2 linked regions of the Salinarimonas sp. genome follow. The protein of the gene in region 1 interacts with the protein of each later gene in a pairwise test. Links are inferred from orthologs where the notes say so. Each region holds a gene or a part of one and is shown in the gene's direction. Other genes may lie near its edges.

Evidence for each region.
Region 2: the proteins of ung (region 1) and ndk interact in binary tests that used the Escherichia coli proteins (3 or more experiments, as listed by UniProt). The link is inferred for Salinarimonas sp. from one-to-one orthologs.

What each region holds. Positions count from the first base shown.
Region 1 is NZ_CP157794.1:2,220,355-2,223,573, reverse strand. What follows is about bases 206-3,113. They hold ung (uracil-DNA glycosylase), read left to right. Parts: upstream 206-1,256; coding sequence 1,257-1,970; downstream 1,971-3,113. Other genes in these bases: ABL310_RS10290 (sodium:proton antiporter), read right to left, coding at 2,021-3,113; ABL310_RS10300 (bifunctional UDP-sugar hydrolase/5'-nucleotidase), read left to right, coding at 206-1,246. Outside these bases: more of ABL310_RS10300, read left to right, coding at 1-205; more of ABL310_RS10290, read right to left, coding at 3,114-3,219. UniProt on the Escherichia coli protein: Excises uracil residues from the DNA which can arise as a result of misincorporation of dUMP residues by DNA polymerase or due to deamination of cytosine.
Region 2 is NZ_CP157794.1:3,389,313-3,392,439, reverse strand. What follows is about bases 37-2,852. They hold ndk (nucleoside-diphosphate kinase), read left to right. Parts: upstream 37-1,141; coding sequence 1,142-1,564; downstream 1,565-2,852. Other genes in these bases: ABL310_RS15555 (GMC oxidoreductase), read right to left, coding at 1,833-2,852; ABL310_RS15565 (sel1 repeat family protein), read left to right, coding at 670-939. Outside these bases: more of ABL310_RS15555, read right to left, coding at 2,853-3,127. UniProt on the Escherichia coli protein: Major role in the synthesis of nucleoside triphosphates other than ATP. The ATP gamma phosphate is transferred to the NDP beta phosphate via a ping-pong mechanism, using a phosphorylated active-site intermediate.

The sequences.
Region 1 (3,219 bases):
CATGATCGCGCTGTTCAACGAGCTGGAGCCTGCGGTCTTCGTGCCCGGGAACCACGAGTTCGACTTCGGGCCAGAGGTCTATCTCGAGCGCGCCGCCGAGGCGACCTTCCCGATCCTCGCCGCCAACCTGCGCGGGGCCGACGGCCAGCCGCTGCCGGGCCACGAGGACACGCGTCTCGTCGAGGTCGAGGGCGTCACGGTCGGCTTCCTCGGCCTCGTCACCGCCACGACCGTCCAGGTCTCGAGCCCGGGCGATCTCCTGTTCGCCGACGAGCTCGGGACGGCCGCCGCGCAGGCCGCCGCCCTGCGCGATGCCGGCGCCGACATCGTCGTCGCGGTGGCGCATTCCGGACGCGACGTCGACTTCGCGATGTACGACGGGCGCGTCGCGGACGTCGTCCTCACGGGCCACGATCACGACCTGCGCGTCGTCTACAACGGGCGCACGGCGATGGTGGAGAGCTCCTCCCAGGCCGATTACGTCGTCGTCACGCATCTCGACGTCACCGTCGAGGTGGATGGTGACGAGCGCGACGTCTCCTGGCGCCCGCGCTTCGAGATCGTCGACACGGCGACCGTCGAGCCGAACGCCGAGATCGCCGGCCTCGTCGCCGGCTACGAGGCCGAGCTGTCCGAGGCGCTGGACGTCGAGATCGGCGCGACGCAGGTGCCGCTCGATTCCCGCCGCGCCAGCGTGCGCTCGATGGAGACCACGATCGGCAACGTGATCACCGACGCCATGCGCACCGCCACCGGCGCCGACGTCGCGCTGACCAACGGCGGGGGCATCCGCGCCGACCGGACCTACGACGCCGGCACGACGCTCACCCGCCGCGACGTGTTCTCCGAGCTGCCCTTCGGCAACGGAACCGTCCTCGTGACGCTCTCGGGCGCCGACCTGCTCGCAGCGCTCGAGTACGGCTATTCCCGCCTGCCGGAGGCCTCCGGCGCCTTCCCGCAGATCTCGGGGATGACGGTCGTGCTCGACATCACGCAGCCGGCGGGCGCGCGCGTCGTCGCCGCCACGGTCGGCGACGCGCCGCTCGATCCGCTCGCGACCTACCGCGTCGCCACGAACGATTTCCTGCTGCGCGGCGGCGACGGCTACGGCATGCTCGGCAACGGCGAGACGCTGGTCGACGCCGCGGCCGCCCAGCTGATGGCGAGCCAGGTGATCGACTACATCGTGGCGAACGGCGGCATCGGCACCGACGTGATCGGCGACCGGATCGTCGTCCGGCAGTGACGCCCGCCCGATGACGGGACCGATGACAGGGGCGCTCGCGGACTTCCGCGGGCGCCATGAAAGCGCAGCCCACAATTCGGGCTGGACCACCCTGCCCTTCTTCCGCGACGGCGGGGCGGAGCGCGTGGCGCAGGCCGTCGACGCGCGGCTCGCCGAGGGCGCGCGCCTCGTGCCGCCGCCGGAGCAGGTCTTCGCGGCGCTGACGCTGACCCCGCTCGAGCGGGTGCGGGTCGTCGTGCTCGGACAGGACCCCTACCCCACCGTTGGGGACGCCCACGGGCTCGCCTTCTCCTATGTCGGGGCGCGCCGCCTTCCCCCGTCGCTCAAGACCATCCTCGCCGAGTGCGCCCAGAACGGCGCGCGGGTCGCGCCGGGGCGCGGCGATCTCTCGGGCTGGGCGCGCCAGGGCGTGCTCCTCCTCAACACCGCGCTGACCGCCGAGGCGGGAAAAGCCGGCGCGCATCTCAAGCTCGGCTGGGCGCGGCTCGTCGACGACGCGGTGGCCGCGGTCTCGGCAACGCGCCCGCACGTGGTCTTCCTGCTCTGGGGCGAGAAGGCGCGCGCCCGGGCGAGCCTCGTCGACCGCGACAAGCACCTCGTGCTCGAGGCCGGACACCCCTCGCCGCTCAACCGCCACCGGGACTTCCTCGGCTGCGGCCATTTCGCCAAGGCGAACGCCTGGCTGGAAGGCCACGGGCTCGGCGGGATCGACTGGAGCGTCTAGAGGAGCATCATCTCGTCCACCAACCGGATTCCACTTGGTGGGATGATGCTCTAGCTCTTCTCGTCGGCGTTCCGCACGCCGCGGGCGCGGACCTGGTCGGCCGGGAGCAGCGCGATCGCCGTGCCGCGCTCGAGCCCCGAATGGTCGATTTCCTCCCGGCTCTCGAAGACGACGCGGCCCTCGCGCAGGAAGACGAGCCCCGCCCCGTCCTCATGGTCGGCGAGCGCCTCGTCGGCGGGGACCGGCGCGAAGCGCCAGCCCTCGGCGTGGCGGCGCTCGTACTCCGCGAACGGCATGCGCCCGAACAGCTTGCCGCGCCAGTCCCGGTCGAGCTCCTCCTCGAGGTCGAGATCGCCGGCGGCGGGAAGCTGGAACACGCGCTCGCGGCCGAGCTCGGGACCGAGCCGGGCACAGACGAGGGCGTTGTAGACGTCGTCCTTCGTGGCGACGAGGGCGTAGTCGAGCGGGCTCTCGGAGAGCCGCTCCTCGGCCTCCTCCGAGAGAATCTGCGTCTGGATCGCCGCGACGCCGGCCGCCCGCGCGCGGCGGGTCGCGCTCGCATAGGTGTCGATGAGCACGACCTTGACGCCCGTCTGCTTCAACGCCTGCGAGAGGTCCACCGCCCAGGGCGAGGCGCCGATGATGGCGACCGCCGGCTCCTCGCCCGCGGAGAGGCCGAGCGTCCGCGCGAGCGGGCGCAGGGCGAAGCCGTGGATGACGACGGTGGTCGCGATCACAGCGAAGACGACCGGCTCGATGAGCGCCGCCGAGCCCTCCCCGCCCTCGGCGAGCCGATGCCCGGCGAGGCCGGCGACCGCGGCGGCGACGATGCCGCGCGGGGCGATCGCGCCGGTGAGGACCCGCTCGCGCCAGTCGAGATCGCTGCCGATGGTGGCGAGCGCGATGGCGAGGGGGCGCACCAGCAGGAGCATGGCGAGCGTCAGCGCCGCGATGGGCCAGGACAGGGCGGCGAAGATCGCCGGGTCGAGATCGGCGACCAGCACGATGAACAGCGTCGAGACGATGAGGACGACGAGGCCCTCCTTGAAGCGCTTGAGCTCGGAGAGGCCGGGGACCTCGATGTTGGCGAGCGTGATGCCGAAGACGGTGGCGGCGACGAGCCCCGCCTCGCTGATCGCGAGGTTGGCGAGCGCGTAGACGCTCAGCGCCAGCGCGAGCAGCATCGGCGTCTTGAGGATCTCGGGCGTGAGGTCGGCGACGAAGAGGCGGCGCACCAGGAAGGCCGCGC
Region 2 (3,127 bases), 1.2 Mb from region 1 along the record:
CCGATCCGGGGCGATCTCACCCCTTTGCGTGCTTCGCGTCAAGATGCATAACCTTTAGTTGTTTCACGGGCGCGCGCCCTGCGACGTCCGATTCTGACTTACCCGCTACGCGCGAGAAGTGGCTCGGGCCGTGGTGATGATATTTATCAGTTGCATTCCCCCGGGGGCTCGGCTAGGATTTCAGTCGCTCGCTCGTGCCCTCCTGGAAGCGCGCGAAGCACCCCCCGCAGGCGCAGGATCGCCCCCCAGCACTGCCCCCTGCGCCTGCGGGCGCGGACCCTGGCCCACCCGACCTCCCGCCGCCGCCCGCGGCGGTCGCGACCGCTCGGAGCGGCGTTGGCAGCCGCTCGCCCCCGTGCGCAGTCGGCCGTGCGGCGCCCTGGCGTGATGCCGTGAGCGGCAAAGCGCCGACCGGCATGCCGAGGCGGCGGACGACAGCGATCGCCCGACGCGCGTCCGGCTCGTCCGTCGCGGCGGGTCCCCGGCCGGGCTCGCCACCCCCCGCTTCTTCTCCCCCAGGCTCGCCACACCCCGCTTCTTCACCCGCGATTCACTTAAGGCCGCGTTCACCGCGGTTACGCGCCGATTCACCGCGAATTTTAGACGAGCTTTCACGCGGTCACTGCAAGCTTTCCTTCAACGATGCAAGCAAGCAGGGGAGCAGGAACCATGGCTCGTCTCGATCTCGGCGCGCAAGACATCGCCGCCCTCGCGCCCAATCTCGACACCGGCGAGGCCTTCTACGAGCTCGGCATGATGCACGCCGTCGGGCGCTCGGTGCCGATGGACCTCGTCGCCGCCCACAAGTGGCTCAACGTCGCCGTCGCCAAGGGCTGCCGCGCCGCGGTGGCGCGCCGCGCCGAATTGTCGGAGGAGATGTCGACGGAGGAGATCGCGGCCGCGCAGCGGGCGGCCCGGCTCTTCCTCGCGGCGCACTGAAGCGGCGCACCGAGGCGGCGCACCGAAGGCGGCGCGCGGGGGGACGCGGGCGCGCCCATCGTCGCGCATCGTCTCGTCCACCCGCCGAATTTCCACCTGGTGGACCGATGCTCCCGGGACCTCCGGAAACGCTTGAGGGCGGCGAGGGCGACGGCTATAAGCCCGCCATCTTCCACCCCCTCACGGAAACGGATTTCCCGACATGGCCCTCGAGCGCACCTTCTCGATCATCAAGCCCGACGCGACCAAGCGCAACCTCACCGGCGCCGTGAACGCCGTGATCGAGGAGGCGGGCCTGCGCATCGTCGCGCAGAAGCGCGTCCTCATGACCCGCGGCCAGGCCGAGACCTTCTACGCGGTCCACAAGGAGCGCCCCTTCTTCGGCGAGCTCGTCGCGTTCATGACCTCCGCGCCGGTCGTCGTGCAGGTGCTCGAGGGCGAGAACGCCGTCGCCAACTACCGCGAGGTGATGGGCGCGACGAACCCGGAGAACGCCGCCGAGGGCACCATCCGCAAGAAGTTCGCCCTCTCGGTGGGCGAGAACTCGGTGCACGGCTCGGATTCGGCCGAGAACGCGCAGATCGAGATCGCCCAGTTCTTCGCGCAGAACGACATCGTCGGCTGACGCGCGCCGCCTCGGCGGCGAACGCGGCCCCGGATCGCCCAGCGGTCCGGGGCCGCGTCGTCTCGCGCGGCGCGTCGGGAACGGACGTGACGAACGCGCCGCGATCGACTACATCGGTCCGGCGACCCCTCGGGGGCCCGTAGCTCGAGAGCTCGTCGGCAGAACGGCGCGCCGAGGCGCGCGGGCTCGCGGAAGACAGCGGCCCAGCCGCGCCTCGTGCCCTAGCTGGAACCGCGTTCACCAGCGGGCGCGGTCGTTCCTGCGAGGATCAGAGCCGCGCCGCGACGGCGTCCGCCACGCGCGCTGCGTTGGCCATGGCGGTCAGCGACGAATTCGTCGCGCCCGAGCTCGGCATGATCGATGCGTCTGCCACGAAAAGGCGCGGTTCGGCGAAGAGCGCGCAGTCCCTGTCCGTGACCGCCGCCGCCGCGCATGTGCCGCAGATCGCGCCCCCGTGAAGGTGCGCCGAGCTCCGGTCCCTCCCGTCGACGTTGTCGCTCGAGGCGATGACGCGCCCGCCGGGGAAGAGGGCGGCGATCTCGGCGAAGGCCGCGCGCACCCGGGCGACGAGCCGCCTGTCGTGGGGGTGGGGCGTGTAGTCGAGAACGTGCTCCGCGCCGTCGATCGCGGTGGGCTCCGGCGGCGCGATCCGCTTCCCCTCCCAGGCGACGGATTCCCCCTTGAAGCTGAGTTTCACGGTCAGCCGCGAGGCGGGCGACAGCAGGTCCGGGTCGGAGCCGGTCGCGGCCCGGATCTTGCGCTCGTGGCGGGCGTCGCCCTCGAAGCCGCGCGCGTCGTAGGCGGAGATCTTTCCGCCCTTGACGAGTCCCGGGACGGACGGCGCGTAGAGTCCTTTCGTCGAGATCGCCGCCATGCGCGCGATCGCCAGCTCCGTCGCGCTGGCGCAGCGCCGAAGGTCGGTCGCGACATAGGCCGTAGCCTCCGTGGTGAAGGTGAAGTCCCGGCCGAGACGGGGATGCGTCAAACCCGAGCGCCGCAGGAGCGCGACCGTTTCGAGAACGCCGCAGGCGAGGACGATCGCGCGTGCGCGCACGCGCGCGACGCCGTCGGCGCGTTCGACGCGGACCTCGAGATCGTCGCCACGCGGCGCGACGGAGAGGACGCGGGCCCCGACCCACAGCGTCGCCCTCGTGGCTCCTTCAGTGGCCCGCCGCGTGTGCCAGACGGGGTTGCGGGCATGGTCGGCCGGGCCGCCGGAGCGCAACGGCGCGAGCGTCACCGGGTCGATCGGAGCCGCGGCCCAGGCATGGCCCCCGAGGCACGTCGCGCCCGCATGGGGCTCCCAGCCGCCGGCGGCGAGGGCCTCGTGGATCGCCCGCTCGGCGCGGCCCACCCGACGACGCGCGGTCCAGCCCTCCGGCAAGCGCGCCCCGGGATTGAGCGCCGGAGCGGCGGAGACGGGCGAGAGCAGCGTCTCGACGAAGTCGTAGAAGGGGTCGAGCGCCGCCCGGTCGATCGGCCAAGGGCGGCTGCGGGCGACGGAACCGCCCTCGCCGGGAAAGGCGAGGGAGGCGAAGTCGATCGGCTCGAAACGGGAGATCT